Regions from separate parts of the Sphingomonas sp. Leaf357 genome, predicted to be linked through region 1. Evidence: riboswitches for the same ligand, from Rfam matches in the RefSeq annotation. Region 1 holds a riboswitch; the other holds the start of a gene.
What was found. A riboswitch is a leader RNA that binds a small molecule or an ion and turns the genes downstream of it on or off. The one in region 1 is predicted to bind cobalamin.

Region 1 (10,285 bases):
CTTGGCCAACTTGCCGGCGTTCTGCGCCGTTACGATCGTCAGGACACCGGGGGCGGTTTTGGCGTCGGCTAGGTTGATCGAGGTGATTCTGCCCTTGGCGATCGCCGATCCGACGATGTAGCCGTACGCCTGATCGGACGCGACGTCGTGGCGTTCATAGGCATAGGGTGCCGTTCCGGTGGTCTTGTACTTGCCGTCGATGCGATCGTGCGGCTTGCCGACGACCTTCAACTGGTCGATCGGGTTCCGGCCTGCTGGTGTGTCGAATTTCATGGGTCAGCCCTTCGCTTCGGCCAGGACCGCGGCGAGCGTGCGCTCGACCAGCGGAAGCTTGAATGCGTTTTCGTGAGACGGTTTCGCGCCGGCCAGCAATCCGCTCGCCACCGCCCGCGCACCGCGCGGTAGATCCGCCTCCGCCGCCTCGACCCGCCAGGGCCGATGTGCCACGCCGCCGACCGCGACGCGGCCCGTGCCGTCCTGCTGCACCACCGCCGCCACCGAGATCAGCGCGAATGCGTAGGACGAACGATCCCGCACCTTGTGATAAAGATGCATGCCGCCGATCGGCTTGGGCAAGGTCACGGCCGTGATCAGTTCGCCCGGCATCAAGGCGGTTTCGATATGCGGCGTGTTGCCGGGCAAGCGATGGAAATCCGCCATCGGGATGCTGCGCGTCGCGCCATCGGCCTTCACCGTCTCGACGCTCGCATCCAGCACGCGCATCGCCACGGCCATGTCGCTCGGATGAGTCGCGATGCACGCGTCGCTCGTGCCGATCACGCCCAATTGCCGGCTGAATCCACCGATCGCGGCGCAGCCGGACCCGGGCTTGCGCTTGTTGCACGCCTGGTTGGTGTCGTAGAAATACGGACAGCGCGTACGCTGCAGCAGATTGCCCGCCGTCGTTGCCTTGTTGCGCAACTGACCCGAAGCCCCGGCGAGCAGCGACCGGCTGAGCACGCCATAATCGCGCCGCACCGTCTCGTCGGACGCCAAAGCGGTGTTCTTAACGAGCGCGCCGATGCGCAGGCCGCCGTCCTTCGTCTTCTCGATCCGATCGAGCTTCAGATCCTGCACGTCGATCAGATGCGCGGGCGTCTCGATCTGCAATTTCATCAGGTCGAGCAGGTTGGTGCCGCCGGCGATGAACTTCGCGCCGGGGGTGCGGGCGACCGCCGCCGCCGCTTCGGCAGGCGACGTTGCACGGGTATAGGTGAACGGCTTCATGCTTTGGCCCCCTCTCGACCCTGGGCGACTTCGGTCATCGCCTCGAGGATGTTCGAATAGGCACCGCAGCGGCAGATGTTGCCGCTCATCCGCTCGCGCATCTCATCGTTCGTGACCTTGGGCCTGTCGACCAGGCTGGCGCTGACATGGCTCGGCACGCCGGCCTTGATCTCGTCAAGCACCGCCACCGCCGAACAAATCTGGCCCGGCGTGCAATATCCGCACTGATACCCATCGTGCTTGACGAACGCCGCCTGCATCGCGTGCAGATTGTCGGGCGTTCCCAGCCCTTCGATCGTGGTGACCTTATCGCCTTCGTGCATCACCGCGAGCGTCAGACAGGAATTGATCCGCACGCCGTCGACCAAAACGGTGCAAGCGCCGCATTGGCCGTGGTCGCAACCCTTCTTGGTGCCCGTCAGGTGCAGATTCTCGCGCAACGCATCAAGCAGGGTGGTGCGGGTATCGACGACCAGGTCGCGACGCTTACCGTTGACCTGTAGCGACACCTTCATGGTCTCGGGCGCAGCCTGCGTGGCGGGCCTCGCGGCCTGCGCCTCCGGCACCGCGCTCAATGCCGCCACCGCGGCACCGCCGACCAGGATCCCGCGGCGCGAAACCTCGACTTCGCCGGATGTTTCCATGATATCTCGCCCCTTCCGTTTCGGCCCATGATGGACGACGCCGATGCACCGCCTTGCCGAACTGTTTCACTACGCATGGCGAGTGTAACGCATCGTGCATGCGAAACGATGCGGAGCATTGATACCTTCAGCGGCATGAAGTTATATCGGGATTTCATTAATTGACCCATACTATATTCTTTGAGATATAGCAGGTGCCGCTCAAACGAAGCGGATCGTCGCCCCGCCATCCTGTCGGATCACCCGAGCCTCGACATCGTAAAGCGTGCCGAGCCTGGCATCGGTAAACATCGCATCCGCCCCGCCCTGCCCGACGACCTGCGCGCCCTTCACCGCAACCACATCGTCGGCGATGCGCATCGCCAAATCGAGATCGTGCAACGCCACGATCACCGTGCAGCCGCCATCGGCCAGCGCGCGCAACCGCCGTCCCGCATCGAGCGCGTGGCGCGGATCGAGCCCGGCAGTGGGCTCATCGACGATCAGAAGCTCCGGCTCGCCCACCGTCGCGCGGGCGAGCATCACGCGGGCCAGCTCGCCGCCCGACAGCTGTGTCGCCGGACGGTCGCGCAGATCCGCCAGATCGTAGCGCGCGAGCGCCGCATCGATCTTCGGCCGCCACGATCCGGGCAGCCCCCCGAAGGCCGGCAGATGCGCGATCAGCCCCAAAGCGACGACGCGCTCCACGCTGATCGCCCAATCGATCCGCGGGTTCTGCGGCAGATAGGCGCGCCGCGTGGCCAGCACCTTCCGCGACAAGGAGGACAGCGCCTGACCGCCCAGCGTCACGCTACCCGCCTCCGGCGCCAGCAAGCCGGCGGCGACCTCCAGCAACGTCGATTTACCCGCGCCGTTCGGCCCGATCACCGCCGTCAGCCGCCCCGCCGCGAAATGCGCATCGGCGGCGTCGAGCACCACGCGCCCGCCCCGCCGCACGGCGATACCAGTCAACACAAGGTCGCTCACGGCGCGGTTCTCCGCACGTGCAGCACCAGCCACAGGAAGAACGGTGCCCCGATCACCGACACGAACACGCCGAGATGGATCTCCGTGCCGAAATCCAGGATCCTTGTCGCCAGATCGGCGGCCAGCACGACCAGCGCACCTACGATCGCCGCCGGCAGCAAAGTGGCACCCGGCCGATGCCCGACCAGCGGCCGCACGATATGCGGCGCGACCAGCCCGACGAACCCGATCGCCCCGGTCACCGCCGTCGCCGCGCCGACGCCCAGCGCCGTGCCGAGCAGCGCGAACAGCCGCGCCCGCCCGAGATGCACGCCCAAACTCTCCGCCTGCGCCTCGCCCAGCGTCAGCGCGTCGAGCGCGCGGCCGGTCAGGAGCAACAGTGCAGCGCCTACGGCGATGAACGGCCCGGCAAGCAGCACATGATCCCAACTGCGATCCCTCAGCGACCCCATCAACCACGTCATGATCTCGTAGGCCGCGAAAGGATTGGGCGCGAGATTGAGCGCGAGGCTCACCCCCGCCCCCGCAATGCTCGACATCGCCACGCCCGCAAGGATCAGCGACAGCGTACCCCCGCGCCGCGACAGCGCGAACGCCACGCCCGCCGTCACCAGCGCCCCGACCATCGCGAACACCGGCGTCGCCAGTCCGAAACTGGCGGCGAACCCGTAATAGATCGCGATCACCGCGCCGAGCGACGCGCCCGACGACACGCCGAGCAACCCAGGCTCGGCCAGTGGATTGCGCAGCAGCCCCTGCAACACCGCCCCCGAAAGCCCGAGGATGCCGCCGACCAACACCGCCAGCACCACACGCGGCAAACGCACCTCGATCACGATCAGCCGTGCGAGACTATCGCGCGGTGCCGCCAATGCTTGGATCACTTCGCCTGGCGTCATCCAGACCGATCCGGCGAGCAGGGACACGAAGGCCAGTGCCACCAAGGCACCTACCAACACGATCAGCCAGCGCGCGCTCAAGATGTCACCGCCGCCACCTGTCGCCGCAGGTCGACCGCAGCGTCGCCGATCGCCGGCGTGCCGCAGATCGTCGCCGATTGCGCCACGGTCAGCCGCTTCGCCGCCGGCCAGAAACGCCGCACCAATGGATGACCGCTGACGTTATCGCCCAACGACCCCTCACGTGGGTCGGCCACGCCGCGGACCAGGAAATCCGGCTTCGCCCGCAACAAGGCCTCGATCCCGCCGCGTGATCCCACGCTGGTCAGTCCGGCGGCAGCGACGATCGCTGAGAGAAAAGGACTGTCGCTCATGCCGTCCCGCCCCCAGGCGGCGACAGTGATCGGCCTTGCGCTGCGCACCGGTGCCAGTTGCGCATCCATCCGCGCGATCATCGCCTCGCCGCGCGCGCGCTCGCCGAGCGCCGCCGCCAGCACGCCGACGTTGCGTCGTATCCCTGCGACATCACCGGAATCCGCCAGTTCGAGCACCGGATAGCCCAGCCGCCGCAACATCGCGCGCCCGCCAGGATTGGAGAAGGTATCGGTCACGATCAGATCGGGCCGCGCCCGCGCGACCTCCTCGACGCTGCCGTGATTGGCCGCCACGCGTCGCGCCGCCGCGACTTGCGCCGAATAGCGCGGATCGCGCGACAGCCACGTCACCGAAGCGATCCGGCTAGGCGGCAGCAGCGCCAGCACCAATTGGTCGGTGCACTGGTTCAAGCTCATCACCCGCATCGGCCGTGCGACCGGAACGGACGCGGCCGGCACGCTCGCGGTGCAGCCGCCCAGAAGCGCGGGCGACAGCAACGCGAGCCATGCCGGCCGCACCTTCATCAGAAGCGTGCCTTCACGCCGCCGTAAGCACCGCGCCCCGGCGTGGCGAAGCTGAACACCTCTTCGTAGCGCTCGTTGAACAGATTCTCGACCCGGCCGAAGACCGAAAAGCGATCGCTCAATTTATATTCGGCGTTCAGGTTCACCAGCACATATTCCTGCAAGCTCACCCGTACCGGAATGAAGCTCGGATCGGTAAAGGCGACATCGTCCTGCCGGCCGTTGTAGCGCACGGTCAGCGTGGTCGAGAATTTTTTGTCCATGCTGAACACGGTCGTGTTGAAGCTGCCGATATGGTTCGGGCGGCGCACCTCGACCGTGCCGTTCTCCCGCGCATGCAGATAGGTGTACGCAATGTCGAAGCGAAGCTGATCGATCGGTTGGGCCGAGGCGAACACTTCGACGCCCTTCTGCCGCGACAGGGTAGTGCGGTTGGCCGGCGATGCAACGAAGGTCGGCGCCGGGAAGGTCGTGTAGATCTCGTCTTCCAACTTGCTGTCAAAATAGGTCGCACCGATCTTCGCCTTGCCGCCGGCGAATTCCTGGTCGAGGCCCGCTTCCCAGCCTTTCGACTTTTCCGGCTTCAAATTCGGGTTGCCGATATAGCGGCCGTCCGCATAGGCGAAGAGTTCGAAATAGCCCGGATTCTTGACGCCGGTGCCGTACGCGCCGTGCGCGCGCAAACCGGACGGCAAGCGATATCCGGCCTGCAGGCGATAGGTCGTCACGTCGGCGAAGCGATCGTTCTGGTCGCGACGGATCGACGCACCCAGCACCAGCGCATCGGCGATCGTGCCCTCATACTGGCCGACGAACCCCCAATTCTCGGTCGATTTGCGCCCGCTGAACGAAAACGGAGAAGCCACCGTGTTCTGGAATTCCTCGCGCTCGTAATCCACCGCGCCGGTCAGCTTGCTGCGGAACTCGTCACTGCCGAACTGGAAGCTCGATTCGAGCGATCCCTTGTAGCGGCGGCCCTTGTCGCCATAATCCACGCCGAACGCGCTGTAGCCGGTCCGCGTCGTGTCGGCGATCTGCCCGGTCAGCGCGGTGTTCCACTTGCCGTCGGCCAGCGACAATGCTGCGCGCAGCAGGCCGTAATAGGCCTTGTTGCGGAAATGCGTGCCCGGCGTGTCGACGATATAGCCGAACTTCGGCCCGGAAAACGCCGTGTCGTTGCTCAGCGCATCGGTATAGCTGTAGCGACCCACGCCGGTCAGCTTGAAGATGTCGGACGGCGTCCAGTTCACTTTCGCGCTCGCGCCGACGCCAGTGTACCCCACGTCGCGCGTGCCATCCCGCGCGGTCGGCGTGCCGTTGGTGCGATAGAGCGTGCCGGACAGTGCATAATCCAGCGTGCCCGCAACCCCGCCGAAGCGCGCCGCGCCCGCCGCCGTGCCGAACGATCCGCCCTCGACGCGAGCGCTCAGGCCCTGCGATTCGGTGCCGGTGGGCGTGATATACTGGATCACGCCGCCGATCGCGTCCGATCCGTAGAGCGACGATTGCTGCCCGCGCAGCACTTCGATCCGCGCCTTGTCGTCGGCGATCAGCGTGCCGAAATCGTATTGGCCCTGATAAGGGTCGGACGCCTCGATCCCGTCGATCAGGACGAGCACGTGATTGGCTTCGCTGCCGCGAATGCGGATGTCGGTCAGGCCGCCGATCGAGCGGTTGACGGCGACGCCCGGCACGTCGCGCAGGATGTCGGAGACGATGCGGGTCTGGCGCTCCTCCATCTGCTCGCTGCTCAGCACCGTGACCGAGGCCGGCAGATCCTTCACCGCGATGCCCTCGCCCGAGCGGGATGCGGTGACGGTGATGTCGTTGCCCTCGGCATCCTTGGGCGGCAGCGAGGCGTCGCTCTGGGCGAGCGCAGGCGTGGCGGCGACAAGCGCCAGCAGAGATACGAAAACGGTCTTCATGATGTTCAGTCCCCCCGCGCCATTCTGGACGACGCGACTGGGGCCGTGTGTCGCGTGGCGAAACGCGAACGACGGCGACGGTTCAGCCGAACGGACGCGGAGCCCGGCTGCCTCGACACCGTGTGCGGCCCCGGCCGCACGGTTCGGGCCGCCGGCAAAGCATGGCTTCGCCAGAACCCGATTCGTCGCTCGAACGGACTCGTTCCGTGCCTCGGCCATCCCCTGGACGCGAGAGCATGAGCGACAGCGCCGGCAGGTCTCCTGGCTCACGGGTCACGGCTCGATGCACGCCTTCCCAGATCGTCTCGATCCAGTGGCCGTCCCGCCGGCCCCCGTTCGAAGGGCCTGGACAGGACATGTGCATCGCGCTCTCCGCTTACAGTTGCAGGGACAGCCGCGGCTTTGGGAGGAACCCCTCCCGCACCGCATTCCACATTTGAGCCCCTTGCGGGGCACCGGCGCGATCATGCGAAGCCGGATGGTTCGCATCCGGTTTCGAGTGCGCCCTTAGTGGAAATGCTGCGCCGCGCAAACGAAATCCGCGCGAGGCGGCGCTCCGCGCTCAGCCGTGCCCGGTGCGCAGGTTCAGGATCACGACGCCGGTCACGATCAGCCCGATCGCGGCCAGCGCGGTCGTGTCGAGCTTCTGGGCATAGGCGATCCACGCCACCGCCGTGACCAGCACGACGCCCGCGCCGGACCAGATCGCATAGGCGACGCCGATCGGGATCGATCGCAGCGCGAAGGACAGGAAATAGAAAGCGGCGGCATAGCCGACCACCACGATCAGCAACGGCCAGGGTCGCGTGAACCCTTCCGCCGATTTCAGGAAGGACGTGGCGATCACTTCCGACAGGATCGCCACCGACAGCCAGATCCAGTTCGGCACGGCTCAGCGCCCGCCGATGCCGGAGGCTGCCGCGCGCAACACCGCCGCCAGCCGTGCCGACCAGTCCGCGCATCCGGCGGCCGTGCCGATCAGATCCTGCCGCACCTCGATCTCGGCATAGGGGCGGCGCGCAGGATAGGCATGGCGCGGCACGGTGTAGTCGATCGCGTCCATGCTGTAGGGCTCGTTGTCGCCGACCGTCAGCGTATCGTCGGCCCGCAACGCCGCGAGCAGCGCCTGCGCGAACGCGGTATCGCCGCCATCGTGCAGCACGCCGATCTCCCACGGCCGCGTTACGGTCTGCCCCGCGCTTCGCAACATCGGGGTGAAGCTGTGCAGCGCCACCAGGATCGTCCCCTGCCCCGCCGCATCGCGCCGCGCGATCTCCGCGCCGATCGCTTCCTGATACGGCGTGTGGATCACCGCCACGCGCGCCGCGCGCTGGGCTGCATCCAGATCGCGATTGCCCGGCACGACGGTCAGGTCGCTCACCTCGGGCATCGCATCGGCCCGCGCCGGATCGCGATTGCAGTCGATCACGAGGCGCGAATAGGTCTGCCGTACGAACACCGCGTCCAGCGCCTCGGCCAGCATCGGCCCCAGTTCGCCGATGCCGATATCCCAGCCGATGTGTCGCGCGAGTTCCTGCGGCGGCAGGCCCAATCCGGCGAGGCTCTCGGGCACCAGCTTCCCGGCATGATCGCCGATCAGCAGGAAAGGCGAGGCGCCGCCCGGATTGATCACCTGTACCGGCGACGGATCGTTCGCGCCCAGCAATGCCGCCGTCATGTCGCCGTCCTTCCTAACCGTTCGCCGCTCGTCTAAGCCTTCGGTCACATCATGAACACCGTCCTGAACATCACCCGGTCGATTCTCGGCCAGCCGTGGCGCTGGCGCGCGCTGGAAACCGACACGCGCGATCCCGGCTTCGCGCCCGACGATCTCGTCACGCAATTGCTGCTCGCCCGCGGCTGCCCGCGCGAGGATCTGGAGGCGCACAAGGCCCCCAGCATCCGCACCTTCATGCCCGATCCGTCGATCTTCCGCGATATGGACAAGGCGGCCGAACGGCTTGCCGATGCGATCGCGCACAAAGAATCGGTCACCGTCTTCGGCGATTACGACGTGGACGGCGCGACCTCCGCCGCGCTGATGATCCTGCTGCTGCGCGATCTCGGGCTGGAGGCGAAGGCCTATATCCCCGATCGCCTGATCGAAGGCTATGGCCCGTCCGGTGCCGCGATGCTGCGCCTGAAGGCGGAGGGCGCGGACCTGATCGTCACGGTCGATTGCGGCGCGCAGGCGTTCGACGCGCTCGAAGCCGCGCGCGACGCCGGGGTCGACGTGATCGTCGTGGATCATCACAAATGCACGCTCGCCTTGCCGCACGCCCATGCGCTGGTGAATCCGAACCGGCTCGACGAGACGGACGGCGCGGCGCACGGTCATCTCGCGGCGGTCGGCGTCGCCTTCCTGCTCGGTGCGGCGCTGATTCGCGTGATGCGCGCGCGCGGTGCCTTCGCCGACACAGCCGAACCGCGCCTGCTCGATCTGCTCGACATCGTCGCCCTGGGCACCGTCGCCGACGTGGCGCAACTCCGCGGGCTCAACCGCGCCTTTGTCGCGCAGGGGCTGAAAGTGATGGCGCAGCGACGAAATATCGGCCTCAACGCCCTGATCTCCGCCAGCCGCCTCACCCGCGCGCCGACCGCGCAGGATCTCGGCTTCGCATTGGGTCCGCGCATCAATGCCGGCGGCCGCGTCGGCAAGTCCGATCTCGGCGTGCGCCTGCTCACCACGCGCGAACCGCAGGAGGCCGCCGCAATCGCCGCCGAACTCGATCGGCTGAACGAGGAGCGGCGCGCGATCGAGGGGATCGTGCAGGAGGCCGCCGACGCTCTGGCCGGCGTGGCGAAGGAGCGTGCGGTGCTCGTCGTCGCCGGGCGTGGCTGGCACGCCGGCGTGATCGGCATCGTCGCCGGCCGCCTGAAGGAGAAATACGGCCGCCCGGCGATCGTCATCGCCCTGGACGAAAATGGCATCGGCAAGGGATCGGGCCGATCGATCTCGGGCGTCGATCTCGGCGCGGCGGTGCTGTCGGCCAAGGATAGCGGCCTGCTCGTCGCCGGCGGCGGCCATGCGATGGCGGCCGGCCTGACGATCGCCGAGGACCAGTTGGCCGCGTTCGGCGACTTCCTCGAAACTCGCCTCGCCGACGCCGTCACCCGCTCGATCGGCGATCGCGCCCTGCTGCTCGACGCCCTGCTCGCCCCCGGTGGCGTCACCCCCGCGCTGGTCGAAGCTCTGGACAAAGGCGGCCCCTACGGCATGGGCTGGCCCCAGCCCCGGATCGTCGCCGGCCCGGTGCGGATCATCAAGGCAGAGATCGTCGGCAACGGCCATGTCCGGGTCATCATCGCCGGCGACGACGGCCGGTCGCTGAAAGCCGTCGCCTTCCGCCAAGCCGATACCTCGCTCGGCGCCGCGCTGCTCGGCGCGCCGCCCCATCGGCGACTCTGGCTCGCGGGCCGGGTGAAGATCGACGATTGGGGCGCGAAACCGGCGGCGGAACTCCATCTGGACGACGCCGCCTGGGCCGATTAACCAAACGGACAAATCAGCGGGTTGACCAGCGCGGCGCATTTCCCTAACCGCCTCCAACCAACCGGCGCTGCCGGCATGGCCCCTTCGTCTAGCGGTTAGGACGCGGCCCTTTCACGGCTGAAGCACGGGTTCGATTCCCGTAGGGGTCACCAAATCATTGAAGTTGCGGGACCGGTGGTATGTGCCGACCCACCGGCCGGGACAGCTTGGACTGACACGGGCACTACCTCGA
Region 2 (10,285 bases), 1.4 Mb from region 1:
TTCGACCTGCTCGAACTGGATGGCGAGCGGCTCGAGAAACTGCCCAACGTGCAGCGCAAGGATCGGCTGCGCGCGATTCTGGACGGGGCGGACGAGCGGCTGCACTTCGCCGAACATATCGTCGGCGCGGGCGAGAAACTGTTCGAGGCGATGTGCCGCGAGGGCTATGAGGGCGTGGTTTCAAAGCGCGCCGATGCGCCATATTCCGGCAAGCGCACGCAGAACTGGCTGAAGATCAAATGCCTGCATCGCCAGGAATTCCTGATCGTAGGCTGGTTGCCGAGCGACAAGACCCGCGGCTTCCGCTCGCTGCTGCTCGGCGTCAATGACGGCGGCACGCTCCGCTATGCCGGCAAGGTCGGCACCGGCTTCTCGCAGGACGTGATGGCCGATATCGGGGCGAAGCTGGAGCGGCTGGCGCGCAAGACGCCGACCGTCGATGCGCCCAAGGCGGCGGTGCGCGGCGCGCGGTGGGTGACGCCGAGCCTCGTCGCCGAAATCGCCTTTGCCGAGGTGACGCCGGACGGCGTGCTGCGCCATTCCAGTTTCCTCGGCCTGCGCGAGGACAAGGCGGCGGACGAGGTGGTCGCGGAACAGCCCAAGGCCGCGCCCGCGCCGGCCGCGTCCAGCATCACGATCACGCATCCGGAACGCCGGCTGTTCGAGGATTCGACCGTGACCAAGGGCGATCTCGCCGCGTTCTACGAGGCGATGGCGCCGGTGATCCTGCCGTTCGCCGGCAACCGCCCGATCAGCCTGGTGCGTTGCCCGCAGGGGCGCGGCAAGCATTGCTTCTTCCAGAAGCACGACGCCGGATCGTTCGGGAAGCATGTCCATCAGGTCGATATCCGGGAAAAGGACGGCTCGACCGAACCCTATCTCTATCTCGACGATGCCGACGGGCTGGTCGCGTGCGTGCAGATGGGGACGATCGAGTTCCATGGCTGGGGCGCCGGCATCGGCGATGTCGAGAAGCCCGACCGCCTGGTGTTCGATCTCGACCCGGACGAGGGGCTGGGCTTCGACGAGGTCAAGACGGCCGCGGCGGACCTGAAGGCGCATCTGGCGGAAATCGGGCTGGTCAGTTTCGCTTTGCTCTCGGGCGGCAAGGGCGTGCACGTCGTCGTGCCGCTGACGCCCGAGGCGGAATGGCCGGCGGTCAAGGATTTCGCAGATCGCTTCGCCCAGGCGCTGGCACAGGCGGAGCCGGAACGCTTCACCGCGACCATGTCCAAGGCCAAGCGCAAGGGCAAGATCTTCATCGACTGGCTGCGCAACCAGCGCGGCGCCACGGCCGTGATGCCTTATACCGTCCGCGCCCGTTCCGGCGCGCCGGTCGCGGTGCCGGTGACGTGGGGCGAACTGGCCGACACCGATACGCCGGCCAGGTGGCATGTCGGGGATGAGCAGGCGCTATTGGAGCGGGCGTCGGACGCGTCGCTCGCCGGGTGGGGGGTGGCCCGGCAGGTGCTGCCGGACCTGTAATCGCTCATGACTTGAGATTTGACCACCGTTCGTCCTGAGCTTGTCGAAGGACGCGTTCCGATCGCCGCCGGAGATTGTGGAACACGTGCTTCGACAAGCTCGGCACGAACGGGTTTAAAGTCATTGTGCCCTAAGTTGGCCCGGATCAGCGTGCGTCGAGATCCTCCAGCTGCTTCACCTGATGCATCGGGCAGCCGTTGAAATCGGCGCGATAGCCGGCGGAATATTCGTACGCCTCCCGTCGGGCGCGGTTTACGCCGCCGAGCGGCTGATGCGCGGCCAGGCCGTGCCACGGGCTGAAGGACAGCACATCCTCGCGCGCCTGGCTCGCGCCGTTTTCCCAAGACAGTTGGGCCGCGACCGTCAGGGTCGCGACCGGAATGAACGGACTGAGCTTCTCGTCCCACTCCACCGTCGGATCCTCGACCGGCATCTTCTCCAGATCGGTGCAGAGCTGCACGCAGAATTGCCATGTGCCGCCATTCTCGATGATCCGCTCGCGTACGTCCTCGCGCAACGCATCGGGGCGGCCGTGAACATTCACGATGTCGCCGGTCACCTCGGTCAGGCCGGCCGACACCGGCCGCAGCGAGAATTTCGCGATATGGTCGCCGTAGCGATAGGGGGTTTGCGAGAAATAGGTCTCGCCCAACGGATGCACCTCGGGCGCACCGCCGAGCTGCGTGACCAGAGCGGATTTTCCGCCCAGCGCCTCGATCGCGCTTTCCACCACGCGCAGCGTGGCCGACAGCACCTTCTTGGCGCCCTCCGCCTTGTCGGTGGTCGCGGCCAGCAGCTTCAGGTTCTTGAGGAAGCTCGCGGGGTCCGGCGCGCCGAAGACGGGCGCGTTGACCATGATGAAGTCCTGCTCGCCATCTTCCGCGCCCGGCAGCCGTTCACCCGGCACGCCGAACACCTTGAGCGCGACACCGCGGCCCGAACTGACCGAATCGTCCAGGATATCGCCGGGCGCGGTCGAGATGCGCAGCACCGCGTCATATTCGCCGGCTTCGGCGAACAGGCCCTGCGCCAGTTCCGGGGGCAGATCGTCCAGCACGGTGAAGGTGCCGGTGACGATGCCATGCCCCTTGGCGTGCACGCTGCGCACGGCATGACCGTAATCCTTCGACGTCGTGTCGAGGATCGTCTTGAACGCGGCCTTCAGGCCCTGAACGGTTTCGGCTTCGTCGGGCTTGGGCTGTTCGACGGACGGGGCATAGGCGACGGGGCTGTTCATCAAAGATGGTCCTTCGTTGAGGATGTCTCATGATCAACGCCCCGATCCGGATTTTGGCTCAATCCGCCGGATTATTTTCCCCTGATCGTTGTGAGATAGCCCGTGATCGCCCGTCGGAGCCGACCGCAACCATGACGAATTCGGCCGATGCCGCGTGGCGGCGCTCCGCCGTCAGCAGATCCTCCGACCACAATTGCACGTCCACCCGCAGCGAACTGCGCCCGGCCATGCTGACGCGCGCGATCAGTTCGATCATCTCGCCCTCGCGGATCGGCGCGCGGAAATCGATCCGATCGGACGCCGCCATCACCATCACCGCTCTGGCATGGCGAGTCGCGGCGATGAACGCGGCCTTGCCCAGCATGCGCAGCGCATCGCCGCCGAACAGCGTGCCGTAATGGTTGGTCTGCGGTGGGAAGACCATGTCCATCATGTGCAGCGCGTCGTCGGCCGCGGGCGGTTCGGGCAGGATTGGGGGCAGGGGGCCGCAATCGTTTTTCGCCGCGACCAGGGTGAAGGCCCCGCGCGTGCACAGGCGCCGCTCGCCGCTGAGCAATGCCTCCGCCACCAGTTCGACCTCGACATCGCAGGACCGCGCCCCGACGCGCACGATCCGCCCGGTCGCCTCGATCAGTTCGCCCTTCAGAGCGGGCGCGGTGAAATCGATGCGTTGCGAGGCGGCGGTGACGAACGGCGCGCGGCCATGGCGCGAGGCGGCAAGGAACGCCACCTTGTCCATATGCGCCAGCGCCACGCCGCCGAACAGCGTGCCGTGATGGTTGGTGTCGCCCGGAAAGATCATGTCGATCAACCGGACGACGCCCGCCGAATGCGTCACCGCCGCCATCGCCTTACGCCTCGACCATCAGATCGGCGCGCAACGTCCGCGCCGCCGCGACCATCGCCGCGATCGCCGGCTTCACCTCTTCCCACTTGCGCGTCTTCAGCCCGCAATCGGGATTGACCCACAATTGGTCGGGATGGAGGTGAAGCTGGGCCAGTCGCATCAGCGCGACCATCTCGTCCTCGCCCGGAACGCGCGGGGCGTGGATGTCGTACACCCCCGGCCCGATCGCGCTCGGATAGCGATAGCGCGCGAAGCCGTCGAGCAGCTCCATCTGCGACCGCGCCGTCTCGATCGAGATCACATCGGTGTCCATCGCGCCGATCGCCGGCAGGATGTCGTTGAACTCCGAATAGCACATATGGGTGTGGATCTGGGTCGCATCGCCGACCCCCGCCGCCGAGAGCCGGAAGCAATCGACCGCCCAGTCGAGATAGTGCTGCCAGTCGCGCTTGCGCAGCGGCAGGCCCTCGCGCAGCGCGGCTTCGTCGATCTGGATCGCCTTGCAACCCGCCGCTTCGAGATCGGTCACCTCGTCGCGGATCGCGAAGGCGATCTGGCGGCACGATGCCTCGCGCGGTTGATCGTCACGCACGAACGACCAGTTGAGGATCGTCACCGGGCCGGTCAGCATGCCCTTCATCGGCCTGTCGGTCAGGCCCTGCGCATAGCGCCACCACGCGACCGTCATCGGTTCGGGTCGCGAAACATCGCCGAACAGGATCGGCGGCCGCACGCAGCGCGACCCGTAGCTCTGCACCCAGCCGCTGACGGTGAAGGCGAAACCGGCGAGTTGCTCGCCGAAATACTGCACCATGTCGTTACGTTCGAATTCGCCGTGGACGAGCATGTCGAGCCCGATCTCCTCCTGCCAGCGCACCGCGCGCGCGGTCTCCTCGCGCAGGAAATCCTGGTATTCCGCATCGCCCAGATTGCCGCGAACATGCTCGGCGCGGGCGTGGCGCACCTCGGCGGTCTGCGGGAAGGAGCCGATCGTGGTGGTCGGGAAGGCGGGCAGGTTCAGCACCGCCGCCTGCGCCGCGATCCGCTCGGGATGGCCCGACCGCCGCTCGCGCTGGTCGGGCGTGGCGGCGGCGATGCGCGCCGCGACCTTCGGATCGTGGATGCGCGGCGACACCTTGCGCGCGGCGGCGGCCTCGGTCGAGGCCGACAGCGCGGTGGCGACGCTGGCGCGGCCATCGTTGAGCGCGCGCTTCAGGATCGCGAGTTCCTCGATCTTCTGCACCGCGAAGGCCAACCATTGCGTCACCTCGTCGTCCAGCTTCCGCTCCAGGGCGAGATCGACCGGCACGTGCAGCAGCGAGCAGGACGGCGCGAGGATGAGGTCGCGCGTCGCGGCGATCGGGGCGATCCGGTCGAGCAGGGCCGCGAGATCGGCGCGCCAGATGTTGCGCCCGTCGATCACGCCCAGCGACAGCAGCAGCGATCTGGGCGCGCTGGCCAGCACGGCATCGAGTTGCTGCGGCGCGCGGACCAGATCGACGTGAAGCCCGGCGACCGGCAGCGAGGCCGCGAAGGACAGATTGTCGTCCAGCCCGCCGAAATAGGTCGTCAGCATCAGGCTGGGTCCGCTGCGCGACAGCCGGGCATAAGCGCGCGTCAGCGCCTTGCGCTGCCTCTCGTCCAGATCGAGCACCAGCACCGGCTCGTCGATCTGCACCCAGGCCGCGCCGGCATTGGCCAACTGCCCGAGGATGACGGTGTAGAGGCCCAGGACCTCATCGAGGAAATCGAACGGATCGACGTCGCGACCCTTGGCCAGGCTCAGCCACGTCACCGGGCCGAGCAGCACCGGGCGGGTCTCATATCCTTGCGCCTTGGCCTCGCGATATTCGTCGACGATCTTCAGCGTGTTGAGCGCCAGCTTCTGCCCGGCCTGCAGTTCCGGCACCATGTAGTGATAGTTGGTGTCGAACCATTTGGTCATCTCGCACGCCGTCTGGCTGGCATGGCCGTGGCCGCAATCGTCGCCCGCCCCGGTCGTGCCACGCGCCATCGCGAAATAGGTCGCCAGATCGGCCTCGCCATGCGCCGCGCCGTAGCGCTCGGGGATCGCGCCGAGCATCACGCTGGTGTCGAGCACATGATCGTAGAGCGAGAAGTCGTTGGAGGGCAGCCAATCGGCTCCCAGCGCGCGCTGGCGCGCCCAGGCGGCGGTGCGCAGGCCGGCGGCGGATTCGAGCAGGTCGGCCTCGCTCGATTTGCCCGACCAATAATTTTCGAGCGCGAACTTCAGTTCGCGGCGCGGGCCGATGCGCGGAAAGCCCAAGGTGGCGACGGTGACGGTCATTCTTCATACCCCGATGAGAAGCGGGGCAGAGACGGGACACGAGCAGGACGCGCGAACGGACAAGGCCCGGCCACGGCATGCAAGCGGCCAGCCCGGACACCCCGCCGGTGGACGTTATCGCGTCGGAGGCAGGTCTCCTGGCTCGCGGGTCGTCACGTCGGCCTGGCCTTCCCGACGGCTCGCACCGTCAGTGACACTCGATGGCCGCCGCTCGCCGCTTACAGTTGCGGGGGCAGCGCCGGCATTGCGCCCGTCAAGGCGCGCACCGGCTTCCCGTCTTAGCTCCGCGCATCCGCATGCACGGAGAACCTCGACCCGCCAAACATCCCAGCAACGGGGGACGGGGTCAAGGTGTCATATAAAGAAATCTTTATATGAGATCGAATAGATCAGGCGGCGACCTCGACCATGCAGGTCTTGGCCGGACCCTCGGCCAGCGCATCGGCAAGTTGCAGCAGGCCGTCCGCGCTTTCCGGGCAATTGGGGCGGGCCTTGGCCGCGGTCTCCTGCAGCGTCGAGACGATCGTCTTGACCGCGTGGCGATCGATCGTGCCGCTGCGGCGCAGGCCGATCAGGATGGCTTTCAGGGCGAGATGCTGTTCGCAGTGCACCGACTTTCTCCTAAAGGAATCGACCTCTGGCGGGTCATGTAACCGTCACAGGATATCACCCGAAAGCATTATGCCGCAAGATCATGTCGTTGGCACGGCGTCGGTCGATCGCTTGAACCGCAAGGGCAAGACTTTAATTTAAAGCCTGACCGATGTGACATTTTCTCAATAATACATCGATGTTATTTCTAGCAAGTCGTGTCATTGATGGCGGAGAGCTGATTTCTGCTGAAGATGAAGATAGTATTAAAAGAAGCTATACTTTGAAAATATGGATTATGACGCCAAAATAACCTTACAATACTATTTGTGTTACAGTCTTCGTAACAATCCTGACCCATATGCTGTGTAGCGGCCCCCGTAACGAGTTTCTAAAAACCAAAGGGGCTTCACATGCGTTCTCACTCCAACCTCCGGCTGCGTCTGTTGATCGGCACCGCGCTGATCGCCGCGACCGCGTCGCCGGTGTTCGCCGCCGAAACGCCGGTGGCCGCCCCGGCCGCCACCCCCGTGGCCGACCCCGTTCCCGCCGCCGATCCCGCCCCGGCCGGTGACGATCAGCTGAGCGAAGTCGTCGTCACCGCGACTCGCCGCGAGACCAATCTGCAGAAGACTCCGATCTCGATCAGCGTGCTCAGCACCCAGGCGATCGCGGATCGTCATGTGCTCAGCCTGTTCAATCTGGCCGACGGCTCGATCCCATCGCTGCGCATCGCGACGTTCGAGGCACGCCAGTCGGCGCTGACGATCGGCATCCGCGGGATCGTCCCGTACGACCAGAACCAGACCGCGCGCGACGGCGGCGTCGGCGTCTATATCGACGGCGTGGCGCTCGGAAAGACTCAGGGCCTGAACGCCGCCTTGTTCGATATCGAGCGGATCGAAGTGCTGAAAGGTCCGCAGGGCACGCTGTTCGGCCGCAATACCGAAGGCGGCGCGCTGTCGCTCGTGTCCAAGGCACCGAGCGGCGTGTTCGGCGGTCGCGTCACCGGCGGGGTGGGCAATTACGGTGCGCGCAATGCCGACGTGCATCTCGACCTGCCGGCCTTCCACGACATCGCGGTGAAGATCGACGGCGTGTACCAGCATCAGGACCCGACCGTGAAGGATCCGCTTTCCGGCTCCACCGGCTGGAACTATTACGATCGCAAGGGCGGTAGGATCGCCGCGCGCTGGCAGCCGGTCGACGGCTTCACCGCGGATTTCGCGTACGACTACGCGAAGGACGAGAACACGCCGCAATACAGCCAGCTGATCAACTACAATCCCAACGGCTATGCCGTCGGCACGTACAACGCCGCGGGCGCATTGCTGCTCAATGGCGTCGCCTGCGGCGGCACCATCGCCGCCGGCAGCACCAAGCCCATCTGCATCGCGCCGAAGGGGCCGTTGGTCGGCGTGCATCCCGAACGCCAGACCGTCGCCGACGTCGGCGTTCCCCAGCAGCCGAGCGTCGATATCACGCATGGTTTCTCGGCCAATTTGAAGTACAAGCTCGCACCGTGGATCGAGCTGCGCTCGATTACCGCATGGCGCGGCGTCAGCACCGATCAGTGGGATAATTCCGGCGGCCCGGAGCGCAGCACGTTCGCGCCCTTCGTCCCCAATACGGCCAATCCGACCGCCATCAACACGACCGGCACGTTCAGCCGCTACAGTCTGTCGTACCTCCGCCAGCACCAGTTCAGCCAGGAATTCCAGGCCGTCGGCAGCGTGCCGCAGTTCGATTACGTCGTCGGCGCATATTACTACACCGAACACGCGACCGAATATGCCGCGACGCCGCTCAGCAACCAGTGGAACAGCGACGGCACGGCCTATACCGTGCGCAGCCCGATCCCGGGCAATTCCTCCGCGATCACCAGCGCCAATTCCGGCTATCAGCAATACGATCCGTCGTGCAACAACACGCTGGGCGCAACGGTGCCCCAGTTCGCCAACAGCTGCCAGTTCATCACGCGCGCCAGCCAGGCCACGGACCACAATTACTCGCTGTTCGGCAATCTGACCTTCTCGCCGGAAGCGCTGGGCGACGTCGTGCACATCACGGCCGGCGGGCGCTGGACCAAGGACGATCGCCACGGCACGCTCTACGTCGTCAACAACCGTTCCGATCTGATCACGACCGGCGTCGTGTCGCCGTTCTCGTTCAAGAACAGCATCAGCCGGTTCGATCCGATGTTCAACATCGCGTTCGACGCGACGCCGGACGTCCATCTCTACGCCAAATATGCCACGGGCTTCCGCGCCGGCGGCGCCAACGACCGCTCGCTCCAGTTCAACGCGTTCGGCCCCGAATCGGTCAAATCGTACGAAGTCGGCGCGAAGATGGACTTCTTCCAGCATCGCGCGCGCCTGAACCTGGCCGGCTACATCATGGACCGCAGCAACACGCAGTTCGACTTCGACTATTTCGATACGAACGGTTCGAGCATCACCAACGGCAGCCATCTCGAGCAGACCATCAATGCCGGCAACAGCAAGATCCGCGGGATCGAAGCCGATCTCACGGTGAAGCCGGTCGACGGGCTGACGCTGGGCGGTTCCTACGCCTACACGTACTGGAAGGCGCCGTCGGCGGTGAGCCCGCTGGGCGGCGGGCTGCAGCAATTGTACATCGTCTATACGCCGAATAATGCCGCGTCCGGCACGATCGACTATGAAATCCCGGTCGGCGGCGACACGACCAAGGTGCGCTTCCACCTCGACGGCAACTACGCCAGCAGCCAGTACAGCTTCCAGCTCGAGCCGACCAAGACCGATGCCAGCTTCGTCGTAAACGGGCGCCTCGCGCTGGCCGATATCGCGGTGAACGATCACAACAAGGTCACCCTATCGGTATGGGCGCGCAACCTGTTCGACACGACGTACATCTATCGTCGTTCGGCGGCGAATTCGTCGCCGGTGCTGAACGTCGGCGCGAACGGTGCGCTGATATCGACCAATTACGGCGGCATCCTCGGCGATTATGCCAACTTCAACCCGCCCCGCACCTGGGGGCTGGAAGTGTCGGCGAAGTTCTAGAGCTTCCCGTCAGGCGATCGAGACAGGGTCCGGGCGGTGATCGTCACCCCCAGGGTTTTGTCTGCGACCGGGAGCTTGACGACTTTGGGTTGAGTCGCGGTGTTTTTGCATCGTCATTCCCGCTTTCGCGGGAATGACGGAGGATGAGCTTCAACCTCACGTCGTCATGCTCTAGGGGTCAACCCGCCAGGGGCAGTTTCACCACCGCGCGCAGGCCCGGCGCGGCATCCTCCAGTATCAACCGTCCGTGATGCAGCCGCGCGATCGCATCGACCAGGGTCAGTCCCAGGCCCTGCCCGGGCAGGCTGGCCGATGCCTCGCCCCGGCCGAAACGCCGCACCATCGCGGCATGCTCGCTCGCCGGGATCCCCGGCCCGTCATCGGCGACGATCACCTGCACGGATTCGCCGCGCACTTCCGTATCGACGGTGATGCGCGTGCCGGGCGGCGTGTGGCGGATCGCGTTCTCGATCAGGTTGACCAGCAACTGGCGCAGCAAGGCGACGTCGCCGCGCATCGCGATCGCCGATGCGACCGGCAGCACGAGCGTGCGCCCGGCATCCTCGGCCACCGCCTGCAATCCCTCGCCGACCTCGATCGCCAGCGCGCCGAGATCTAGGTCCGCGAAGCGCTCGCGCCGATGCCCGCCCTCCACTTCCCACAACCGCATCATGCTGGCGAAGACCTCCAGCACGTCGTCGGTCTGGGCCAGCAGATCCTCGATCTCGGCGGCCGATACCGGTGCGCTCCGGGACTGCCGCTGCAGCGTGGCG

Region 2: another riboswitch for cobalamin. It lies ahead of metE (5-methyltetrahydropteroyltriglutamate--homocysteine S-methyltransferase); the one in region 1 lies ahead of ASG11_RS12680 (TonB-dependent receptor plug domain-containing protein).

What each region holds. Positions count from the first base shown of each region.
Region 1 is NZ_LMPM01000001.1:2,704,341-2,714,625, forward strand. Features, by position in the region: gene paoC (aldehyde oxidoreductase molybdenum-binding subunit PaoC) at 1-273, opposite strand, end outside; gene ASG11_RS12655 (FAD binding domain-containing protein) at 277-1,227, opposite strand; gene paoA (aldehyde dehydrogenase iron-sulfur subunit PaoA) at 1,224-1,871, opposite strand; gene ASG11_RS12665 (ABC transporter ATP-binding protein) at 2,073-2,837, opposite strand; gene ASG11_RS12670 (FecCD family ABC transporter permease) at 2,834-3,817, opposite strand; gene ASG11_RS12675 (ABC transporter substrate-binding protein) at 3,814-4,635, opposite strand; gene ASG11_RS12680 (TonB-dependent receptor plug domain-containing protein) at 4,635-6,560, opposite strand; cobalamin riboswitch at 6,795-7,035, opposite strand; gene ASG11_RS12685 (DMT family transporter) at 7,123-7,449, opposite strand; gene ASG11_RS12690 (N-formylglutamate amidohydrolase) at 7,453-8,238, opposite strand; gene recJ (single-stranded-DNA-specific exonuclease RecJ) at 8,290-10,053, shown strand; tRNA gene ASG11_RS12700 (tRNA-Glu) at 10,131-10,205, shown strand.
Region 2 is NZ_LMPM01000001.1:1,340,043-1,350,327, forward strand. Features, by position in the region: gene ligD (DNA ligase D) at 1-1,485, shown strand, start outside; gene ASG11_RS06230 (catalase family protein) at 1,631-2,722, opposite strand; gene ASG11_RS06235 (acyl-CoA thioesterase) at 2,781-3,569, opposite strand; gene metE (5-methyltetrahydropteroyltriglutamate--homocysteine S-methyltransferase) at 3,574-5,877, opposite strand; cobalamin riboswitch at 5,987-6,205, opposite strand; gene ASG11_RS06245 (hypothetical protein) at 6,267-6,488, opposite strand; gene ASG11_RS06250 (TonB-dependent receptor) at 6,882-9,512, shown strand; gene ASG11_RS06255 (sensor histidine kinase) at 9,691-10,285, opposite strand, start outside.